DNA from 2 places in the Bounagaea algeriensis genome. Region 1 is predicted to be linked to the other one. Evidence: riboswitches for the same ligand, from Rfam matches in the RefSeq annotation. Region 1 holds a riboswitch; the other holds the start of a gene.

Region 1 (5,347 bases):
CGGCGTTCGCCTGCCGCGTCCGCTCCCGCGAACCGCTCGGAGCATTCGCCGCGTTCGCCGGGACCGTCGCCTTGCCGTCGGTGAGCAGCACCAGCAGCGGCCGGCGCTGCGGATCGCGCACCCGCTCGGTCTCCACGACCCTTCGGGTGCGCAACAGCCCGTCGGCCAGCGGTGTGCGACCGCCGGTGCGCAATTCGCGCATCCGCGCCGCCGCAACGTCCACTGAGGACGTCGGCGGCAGCACGACCTCGGCCGACTCCCCGCGGAAGGAGATCACACCGACCTTGTCCCGGCGCTGGTAAGCATCCCGCAGCAGCGACAGCACCGCACCGCTGACCGCGGACATCCGCTCCCGCGCGGCCATCGAACCGGACGCGTCCACGGCGAACAGGACGAGATTGCCCTCCCGCCCCTCGCGCACCGTGTGGCGCACGTCCTCGCCGCGCACGACCAGACCGGGGCCGTTGCACCCCCGTGCTCGCTGATGCGGAGCAGCGGCGACCACAGTGGACGGAAGGTGGATGCCGTGCCCCTCGTGGGCCGAGGCGCGCACTCCCCGCCCGGTGCGTGACCGGGCGCGGCTGCGCCTGCCGGGCGCTCCCTCGCCCATGCCGGGAACTTCCAGCAGCCGCGCGCGGAACTCGGAGCCGGGATCCGGCGCGCGGCGTTCCTTCGGCGCCGGCGAGGAACCGTCCGAGTCCTCGGGCCCCTCCCCCTCCGACTGCGAGGACGTCGAGGTCTGCTGTTCCTCCGGTGCAGGCGCACCGCCCCCGGGGCCGTCGTCCTCGGGCCCGCCATCATCGGGGCCGCCATCATCGGGGCCGCCATCATCAGGACCGCCGTCATCGGGACCGTCCGGTTCCGGCCCACTGCCACCCGGACCGCCCGGGTCGCCGCCGTCACCACCACCGCCGTCGTCGTCCGAACCGCCGTGCTGGTCGTCCTCGGGATCGTCCGCGTGCTGCGCGGCGTCGTCGAGGGCCTGCTGCAGCTGATCGTCGTCCACGCCCGGCTCGTCGAACGGATCGCGGCGCCGCCGGTGCGGCAGCACGAGTTTGGCCGCCGTCTCCACGTCGGCGGCGGCCACGGCGTCCGCTCCGCGCCACGCCGCGTGCGCCACCGCGGTACGCGCCAGCACGAGGTCAGCGCGCATGCCGTCCACTTCGAACGACGCGCACAACGCCGCGATGCGGCGCAGTTCCGCATCGGGCAGGGCGACCTTGGCGACCTGGTCGCGCGCCCGCGCGATGCGCTCGGCCAGCTCGGCCTCCTCCGCCGCCCATCGGGCGGCGAACGTCTCCGGGTCCTCCTCGAAGGCCAGGCGGCGACGCATCACCTCGGAGCGGGTCCCGACCTCGCGGTCGGCGCTGACCTCCACCGCCAACCCGAACCGGTCGAGCAGCTGCGGACGGAGCTCCCCCTCCTCCGGGTTCATCGTCCCGACCAGGACGAACGAGGCCGCGTGCGAGACGGACACGCTCTCCCGCTCGATGTGGGCGCGGCCCATGCCCGCCGCGTCCAGCAGGACGTCCACGAGGTGGTCGTGCAGCAGGTTGACCTCGTCCACGTAGAGCACGCCCCGGTGCGCCGCGGCCAGCAGGCCGGGCTGGTAGGCGCGCACGCCCTCGGACAGCGCCCGCTCCACGTCCAGCGACCCGAGCAGGCGGTCCTCGGTGGCACCGACGGGCAGCTCCACCAGACGCGCCGCGCGGTGCTCGGACTCGGCGGAGGTGTGCGGACCGTCCGGGCACTGCGCGTCGGGTTGCGCGGGTGAGCAGGCGAAGCGGCATTCGGGCAGCACGTCCAGCGTCGGCAGCAGCGAGGCCAGCGCCCGCACCACGGTCGACTTCGCCGTGCCCTTCTCCCCGCGCACCAGCACACCGCCGATGCGCGGGTGCACCGCGTTCAGCAGCAGCGCCAGCCGCAGGTCGTCGTGCCCGACGACGGCGGAAAACGGAAAGCGCGGGCTCGTGCGCGACGCCTGCGGCGAGGCGGTCATAGTTGAGGTCTTCCTTCCTCCGGTCTCGGACGCCCGGGGTTTCGGGGCGAGGGGCGGCAGTGTCCTGACTCCCGGATCCTCGCGTCCCTCCGGCCTTCCCGGGGCGGCTCGCAGCCGCTGCCCGGTGGCCCGCGCGGGAGGTCCGCTCCCCGGTCACAGTGGCGCCGGCCGTGCCGGATTCGCACCGGCTTGCCTGGCCGCACCCTCGTGGAACCGTTCCATGCAGGTCCGCCAACATCCTGGCAGAGGGCGATCACGGGTCCAACACAGCGGGAACGATCGGAGAGAAGTCCCACGGTGGACGGGACCGTTCGGGCGTCCGCTTCACTCGGCCAGACGCATGTCGACGTGCGGAATACCGTCCTCGTCGTGCACCGGCCCGCTCTCGGCGAAGCCGAAGGAGCGGTAGAAGCCGGCCTTGTCCACTTGCGCGGACAGCACGGCCGGACTGCGCCTCGTCTCGGCGAGCGCTGCGAGCATCAGTTTGCGCGCCAGCCCCATGCCCCGCGCATCGGCCTTGGTGCACACCCGGCCGATGCGGTACGTGCCGTCGGGTTCCTCCAGCAGTCGGAGGTAGCCGAGGACGAAACCGTCCGCGGAGTCGATCCAGAAGTGCCGCGTGGTCTCCTCGAGGTCGCGGTCGTCCAGCTCGCGGTACGGGCAGTTCTGCTCCACGACGAACACGTCAACCCGCAGACGCAGCATGCGGTAGAAATCGGCCGCGTCCAGATCGGCGGTGTACGCCCGATGGACAGCAGTCGCGAGCGGCTGAAGTATCACCTGTTCGTGGATACCACAACAGCGTCCGCCCGATTCACCGGCCCTGCGGCGCGGATTGGACGTTTCACCGCGCGCAACACGGCACAGCTGACCCGCGAGCAGCGGCACGTATCCGAGGTGCGGGTGCACACGCCGGGCGTGCCCTGGCGGCCGCACCCGTGGCCGCAGGAGACGCGCCCGTTGACCACGCAGGGCCCACCGGGACCGCCGGTGCAGGAATCCACACCACCCCGGTGTGCTCCCGCGCCGCGCACGAACCGGCCGGAACGAGGCACAACTCACACCATGTTCGGAAGAAATCCCGTTATGATGGAGCAAGCGCGGAAATTTTCCTCTTTTCTGGCGCGTTGAGCACATGGATGTGCGCACTGGGGGACTTCCATCGAACGGGGCGGCACCGACTCTCCCCGACCCGCGCCGGCCAGCCGTCGGCAGATCGAACCTGATCGCGTGAGGAGGAAGACGTGTTCGTGGATCTCAGCACGGTGCCCGCGTTCCTGATCGCCAGCCTCGTCGTGATCCTCACCCCCGGGGTGGACACGTTCCTCCTGCTGCGCACCTCGTTGCACCAGGGACGCGGCGCCGGTATGCGCGCCCTGCTCGGCATCCACAGCGCCAGCGCGACGCAGATGGCCGTGGTGATCTCCGGACTCGGCGCGCTCATCACGCAGCAACCCGCGGTGCTGTCCACGTTGAAGTGGATCGGCGCGGCCTACCTGCTCTACCTGGCCGCCAGCATCCTGCGCGGGCTCTGGCTGACGCGGCGGGAAGCCCGCAGCGGAGTGCCCGCACGGCACACCGAGACGGCGAAACCGTTCATCCGCGGCTTCCTCAGCAACATCACCAATCCGAAGATGCTGCTGTTCAGCCTGGCCTTCCTGCCGCAGTTCGTCGGCGCCGCCACCTCGCCCGCGGCGCAGCTCGTCACGCTGGGCGTGCTGTTCCTCGCCCTGGCCGCCGTTTGGGAGCTCACGATCGTCCTCGGCGCTGGTCACATCGCCGACCGGCTGCGCAGCCCCCGGATCGGCCGAACCCTCGACCTGGTCAGCGCCACCGCTTTCGTCACGATCTCGATCGGCCTGGTGACGGGCTGAGGCGGCGGACCTCAGGCGGCGAGCACAGCGGAAGCACGGCGCTGCCCCGCACGCTCGTCTCCGCACGCGCTCGTCCCCACCCGCTGCGCGGCGGCTCGAGAAACCGTTCCCGCGCCGCCGCGCCTGCCGCGCCCGTGCCCGTGCCCGTGCCCGTGCCCGTGCCCGAGGTGATCACGCGTTCAGCTGGGCGGCCACGTCCTCCTGGTAGCTGGCCATGCGGGTGTAGACCCCTGGCGAACCCGGCCGGGCGCACCCGTCGCCCCAGGACACGATTCCGATCAGCCGGTCACCGGCCACCAGTGGCCCACCGGAGTCCCCTTGGCAGCTGTCCACTCCCCCTTCGGGCAGACCCGCGCACACCATCGCGCGGGCGTCGAAATCGCGGCCGTAAGCCTCGCCGCACCGCTGGTCGTCGACCAGCGGCACCTCAGCGCTGCGCAGCACGTCGGAGGCCTGCCCGCCTTCGCTCGTCGTACCCCAGCCGTACACCTTCGCGGGCGTTCCTGGCTGGTACAGCTGCTCGTCCTGCGGCGTGGCGAGATCCAGCGTCGGCTGCGCCAGTCCGTCGGCGAGCGTGAGCACAGCGACATCGGCTCCTACCTGCGGGTTCCGATAGGACGGATGTGTCCACACTGAGGTGACGTCCGTCACCTTTCCCGCATCGGTGTTCTTGTCCTCGCGCCCGGAAACGACCTCGACCGAGCCCGCGGGCTCGCCCTCCACGCAGTGCGCTGCGGTCACCACCTTGCCCGGGCGCACCAACGCGCCCCCGCAGAACTGGTTGCCCTGGGCATCACTCAGGTACACCACCCACGGACTCTCGGCGATGGGCGCGGGTTCGCCGCCCACGATCGGCGGCGCCTGAGCCGCGGCCGGAGACGCCTCAGCAGCGGGCTGCTCCGGAGCGGCATACGCCGTGCCCGCGATCCCGGCCGCCGCGATCGATCCCGACATCATCCCGGCCGCGGACAACACCGCCGTGATGTGCCTGCTCCTCCGCGAAGTACTGCCTCGCGCCATGACTTCCTCTCCTCCCTGGTGATGCCGTCGCCGGCACGGACGCCCGCGTCCGCACCGGTCTCGGCGAGTGTGCCCGCTCAGCAGCGTCACAGCGCGAGAAGATTTCAGCACCCCCGTTACCCACCACTCGATCCGGTGAAATCGAGCGGCTCGAACATCACACCTCAGGACACAGTGGACATATTGATCCGCTGGCACAGGGCCGAAAAACGATCGCTCACGGCAGACTCGGCATGCGGACCGCGAACACCGGTCCGGTGATGCTGCCCGACACGGCGCGGTATGTCGGGCCGGTCGCACCACGCAGCGGGCGACGCGGTGCGCCACACCGGTGCGCCGCTCAGCCCTGCGCGCCCGCCCCACCGACGAGGTCGGCCAGCCGGGCCAGTTGCTCCGAATCCTCCAACGCCGAACCCACGGCAACCACCGAGGCCCCGGCCGCGAGGTACTCCTC
Region 2 (5,347 bases), 1.3 Mb from region 1:
TGCGGCAAAGCCGGAACCCCGGCCTCGCCGCAGGCAGTCGGTTCCGCCGTGCTCGCCGCAGCTGCCGCCGCGCGTCGAGTGCGGAGCGAGTTCTCGTTGTCGACGAACAAGGCGAAAACCTCTCCAGCGTCCTCGTCCTCCTCGTCGGTGCCAGCACGCTTCCGATCGACCGCCGTGGCGACGAAAGCAATAAAAAGGACCGCGAAAACCGGAAAAACCTCAATCAACACGGCCATTTTTGATCATTTCCTCAACACGTCGGACCCACCGCTGGCTGTTGGCCCCGCGGAATTCTCGCCCGAAGTTTCACCGTGAGTCTGCCAAAAAATTTTCGTGCTGGCCATGCGCGACGCCCGTCGGTGGCCCGCGGCGACGAGCGCGGTCAGCACGGGCCGGAGACAACATCCCCCGCGCGGGCGGGAACTCGCAGAAATCCTGGCAAAACGCCGCCAGCATCCCGAACGCACCGCGGTGACCGGAATTGCGCACACGCTATAAGCCTCGTCGTGGGCGGCGGGAACCGGCAGGTGCTGCGACGTGCCGCCACCCGCGCCGACATCGTCGCGCTCAGCGGCCCGGGCCGCACCCTGCCGGGCGGCCCGCCGCGCTGGCCGGGACCGTCGCCGCGGCCTGCGGGACCAACGTTGCCGAACAGTGCGGTCAGCCGGTCCGGGTGGTGCGCGCGGCGCGGCGCGCGGGCACGAACCGCACGTGCGGATATCCCTCGGGTTCGGGCGTGACCACCGCGGGCACGCCCCACACCTCGGCGATGCGTTCGGCGGTGAGCACCGCGTGCGGATCGCCGGCGGCGACGACCCGGCCCTGGTCGAGCACGACGATGTGGTCGCAGTACATCGCGGCGACGTTGAGGTCGTGCAGCGCCACCACGGTCGTCGTCGGCAGCTCCGCGAACAGGTTCAGCAGCTCGAACTGGTGCTGAACGTCCAAGTGGTTCGTCGGTTCGTCCAGCAGCAGCTCGTGCGGCTGCTGCGCCAGCGCGCGGGCGATCTGCACGCGCTGCCGCTCCCCGCCGGAGAGGGTTTGCCACCGCCGGTCGGCCTTGTCGGCCAGTCCGGTGTGCTGCAACGCGGTCCGCACCGCGGCCTCGTCGCCGGGCGAGGCGGGATGCCACGGCCGCCGGTGCGGGATGCGGCCCAGCCGCACCACGTCGGCCACGGAAAGCGGTACCTGCGTGTCGCTGTGCTGCTCGACCACCGCCACCCGTCGCGCCACGGCGCGGCGGCCGAGCTCGTCGAGCGCGCGACCGTCCAATGTGACCACACCCGCCGTCGGGGTGAGCACCCCGGCCAGCAGCCGCAGCAGCGTCGACTTGCCGGAGCCGTTCGGGCCGAGCACGCCGACCGTCGAGCCGGCCTGCGGTGCGAGGCTGACCCCGTCGAGGACGAGCGTGCCGCCGAGCGTGCGGGTCACGCGGTCGGCGGCCAGTCCTGCACCGGTCATCGCACCTCCCGGGCACGGTAGAGGATGAGCACGAACGCGGGCACCCCGATCAGTGCGGTCATCACGCCCACCGGGATCTCCTGCGGCGCCAGCAGCGTGCGGCCGAGCGTGTCCACCCACACCAGAAACACCGCCCCGGCCAGCGCCGTCACCGGCAGCAGCCGCGTGTGGTTCGGTCCCGCCGCGGCGCGCGCGGCGTGCGGCAGCACCAGGCCGACGAACCCGACCGCGCCGACGGCGCTGACGACCACCGCGGTCAGCAGCGCCGTGGTGCACAGCAGCACCAACCGCGTGCGCCCCACCGCCACCCCGAGGGTGGCCGCGGCGTCCTCGCCGAAGGCGAACGCGTCCAGCGGGCGGGCGTGCCCGCCGCAGATCGCCAGCGCCGCGGCCAGCGCCGCGGCGCAGGTGCCCACTTCGGTCCACTCGGCGTTGCCGAGCGAGCCGAGCAGCCAGAACATCACTCCGCGCGTGGTTTGCGCATCGGCCGAGGTGAGCACGATGAACGAGGTCACCGCCGAGAACAGTTGCATCGCCGCCACTCCGGACAGCACCACCCGGTCGGTGGTGCCGCCGAGCAGGTGCGACAGCACCAGCACGAACGCGAACGAACCGACGGCACCGGCGAACGCGCCGGCCGACATCGACACCACGCCGCCGCCGAGGCCGAGCACGAGCACCAGCACCGCTCCGGTCGACGCGCCGGAGGACACGCCCAGCACGAACGGGTCGGCCAGCGGGTTGCGCAGCAGCGACTGCATGATCGCCCCGCAGGTGGCCAGGCCCGCGCCGCACACGGCGGCCAGCAGCGTGCGCGGCAGGCGCAGGTTCCACACGATGGCCTCGCGGATCTGCGACAGCGACGACTCGCCGAGTCCGAGCCGGGCGGCGAGGGTGGAGTACACGTCGCCGACGCGGAGGTCGGCCGGGCCGATGGTGATGGCCACGGCCACCGACCCCGCCAGCACGGCCAACCCCGCCGCCAGCAGCAGTGGCAGCCACGTGCGCCGGGCCGCACGCGTCGGTGTCGCGGTGGCGCTCACCGGCCCGCTCCGGTGCCCCGCAGGTGGGTGGCGACCTTCTCCACCCCGGCCGCGGTGCGGATCGACGGGTTCATCGCCTGCCCGCTCAGCTGCACGTACCGGTGGTGTTTGACCGCGTCCATGGTGGCCGTGGCCGGGTTCGACTCGAGGAAGGCGATCTTGGCCCGCGCCGTCTCGGCCGTTTCCGAGCGGCGCGACAAGTCGCCGAGCACGAGCACGTCCGGGTTGCGCGCGGCCACGGTTTCCCAGTTGATCTGCGGCCACTCGGCGTGCGTGTCGGCGAAGGCGTTGTCCGCGCCCACCTGCTCGGTGATGATGCCGGGCGCGCCGCAGCAGCCCGCCAGGTACGGCGACTCGGAGTTGGCGAACCAGAACGCCAGCGACGTGTCGGAGGCGTCGAGCCCGCGGGTGGCGCGGTCCATCCGCCCTTGCAGGTCGGCGACGAGTTGTTCGCCGCGTTGGGGCACGTCAAACAGTTCCGCCAGTTCGCGGACCTCGCGGTAGATGGTGTGCATCGACAGCGGGTGCTGCCGCCGTCCGTCGCCGGAGCCGCTGTTGTCCTTGGCGCAGTCGGCCGGGGAGAGGTAGCTCGGCACGCCGAGGTCGGCGAGCTGCTCCCGCGTGGTCACTCCGCCGGGTCCCAGCGTGGACACGAACGAGGCGGCGACGAAGTCGGGGTCGGCTGCCAGCACCGACTCGAACGACGGCATGTCCTCGGCCAGGCGCGGCACCGACGCGTTCGCCTCGGCCAGGTGCGGCGGCAGCGGGTCGGTCCACATGGACGTGCCGACGATGCGCTCGCCCAGGCCGAGCGCCAGCAGGATCTCCGTGGTGCCCTGGTTCAGCGACACGACCCGCTGCGGCGGGCGGTCCAGTTCGGTGCGCGTGCCGCAGTTGTCGACCGCGCGGGGATAGCCCGGTGCCGGCGGCTGCTGCGGTGGCGCACCGGTGCCGCAGCCGGCCAGCAGCACGAGCACGGCCAGCACGGACAGCGGCAGGACGGGACGGTGCAGAGCAGCGGGCAGGCGCACGAACGCTCCTCGGTGTCGACGGGCCGGTCCGCGGGCCCACGGTCCATGACAACGCCTCGGCCGCACGGGCCGAGTGCCAGCAGGTCTTCGGACTCGGGGTCTTGCGGGCGGGACGCCTTCCCGAAGCAGCGCTCCAGTGGCCCGTGTTCCGCCCGTCGCCCACACCGCTGCGCGTCAGTTCCGGAGTCGCACCGGATTCCCTGACTCGTGTCGTGCACGAGTTCGACTGGCCGCGGCCAACGTAGCACCCGCTTTTCGCGGCACCGCCAGGCAGGGCGGAAAACCGCAGTGCACCGGCTTGTCCGGGCAGGCGCCCGGCGGTGCGGGAGCAGCGGTGCCGGCGGTCTACTCGGGCCGGATCGTTCCCACGACCTGGCAGCGCACCGCGACCTCGCTTTCCCGCCCGTCAGGGTCGGTCACCGTGACCGCGTCGGGAATGCCGTGCACCTGCTGCGCCAGACGCACCACGACCACGTAGCCCCGCTCCTGCCGGGCGAGACCGACACCGACGACACCGGGGACGGTGGCCAAGCGTTCGCTGAGATCGCGCTTGGCCCGCCTTGCCTGCTCCAGACCGCTCACGCCGCGCCGATCCAGGTGGCGCCGAGTTCGTTCAGCGCGGTGGTCAACAGGTTGCCGTAGGTCAGTCCCGTGCCGTCCGGACCGCCCTGGCTGCTGCCCGCGAACAGCAGCCCCACGGGGCGTCGCTCGCCGCGGGTCCAGATCACCGAGCCGGAGTCGCCTCCGGAGCTGAACTCGCCGGCCTGCCCGGAGATCTCGATCTGGTCGTCGAAGACCATCTGCCCTTCCGGGAAGGAAATGCGCAGACCGTCCACTTCGAAGGCCGTGATGGTGCCCGTGGTGTGCCCGGTGGTGCGCCCCACCTTCTCGACGGTGTCCTCGGCGGGGGCCTCGGCGAGCGGTTCCCCCAGCTTCCCGCCCGGGTAGGCGGTGGCGTCGAACTGCACGTCGTCCACGATCCGCGCGGCGGCGACGTCGACGAGGTTGGGCCGGTCGGTGACCAGATCGACCTTGGCGGCCAGGGTGGCGACGCGGTCGTCCGGATCCCGCCCGCCGTCGGCGGGGCCGGGTTGCAGCACGGTGTCGCCGACGGCGCCCTGGTCGCTGTTGGCGAGCACGTGGTTGTTCGACAGCAGGTGCGGTTCTGCCCGCACCGTCACGAACCCGCCGAGCGTGCCCGCCGTGACGTCGGTGTGGGCCACTGAACATCCCGGAACCAGCGGTCGGCGGCGTTGCTGCAACTCCCCGGCTGCCTGCTGCGGCACGACCCGCCCCACCTCGCGGACGTCGATCTCCTCGTGCGCCTCCTCCGAAACCCGCGCCAGCACCTCGCTGACGGAGGCCGCCTCGGGGGTCCGCACGGCCAACAGGTACGCGTCCTCGGTCCGTTTGACCACCCCGAGTCCCATCCAGGGCGCCATCTCCGGACGCAGCCCCAGATCAGGCAGGCGACGGGCGAGACTGCGCTTGAGCTCCCGACACGAATCGATGTGCACGGTCCACCTCCAGGCGGCGATCCGTTCCGGCGACCTGCCACCGATTCGACCACAGCCGAACGCGTCGGGGACACGGCCGGCGGAGGGACGGTGCGAGCACGTTGCTAGCGTCATCCACCGTGAGCGAAGCCGAGGCCGACGCGAGCAGCGACGGCGGGTGCAAGTTCCCCGGGTGCGACCGGCCCGTGGCCGCCGCCTCCGGACCCGGCCGCCCTCCGGAGTACTGCGACCTTCCGGACCACACCCGTTGGCGCGCGTGGAAAGAACGGCAGCGCCGCGCGGGCGAGCCCAACAG

The links. A riboswitch is a leader RNA that binds a small molecule or an ion and turns the genes downstream of it on or off. The one in region 1 is predicted to bind cobalamin.
Region 2: it holds a riboswitch for cobalamin, as region 1 does, so the genes downstream of both, ACVGV2_RS09675 (ABC transporter substrate-binding protein) here and ACVGV2_RS15760 (magnesium chelatase subunit D family protein) in region 1, are expected to answer to the same signal.

Annotation. Positions count from the first base shown of each region.
Region 1 is NZ_CM137102.1:3,460,992-3,466,338, forward strand. It holds gene ACVGV2_RS15760 (magnesium chelatase subunit D family protein) at 1-1,999, opposite strand, end outside; cobalamin riboswitch at 2,060-2,190, opposite strand; gene ACVGV2_RS15765 (GNAT family N-acetyltransferase) at 2,324-2,779, opposite strand; gene ACVGV2_RS15770 (LysE family translocator) at 3,244-3,873, shown strand; gene ACVGV2_RS15775 (S1 family peptidase) at 4,045-4,893, opposite strand; gene ACVGV2_RS15780 (bifunctional 4-hydroxy-2-oxoglutarate aldolase/2-dehydro-3-deoxy-phosphogluconate aldolase) at 5,234-5,347, opposite strand, start outside.
Region 2 is NZ_CM137102.1:2,140,409-2,145,755, forward strand. It holds gene ACVGV2_RS09665 (ABC transporter ATP-binding protein) at 661-1,461, opposite strand; gene ACVGV2_RS09670 (FecCD family ABC transporter permease) at 1,458-2,504, opposite strand; gene ACVGV2_RS09675 (ABC transporter substrate-binding protein) at 2,501-3,529, opposite strand; cobalamin riboswitch at 3,597-3,780, opposite strand; gene ACVGV2_RS09680 (hypothetical protein) at 3,881-4,117, opposite strand; gene ACVGV2_RS09685 (Nal1-like putative serine protease) at 4,114-5,052, opposite strand; gene ACVGV2_RS09690 (hypothetical protein) at 5,172-5,347, shown strand, end outside.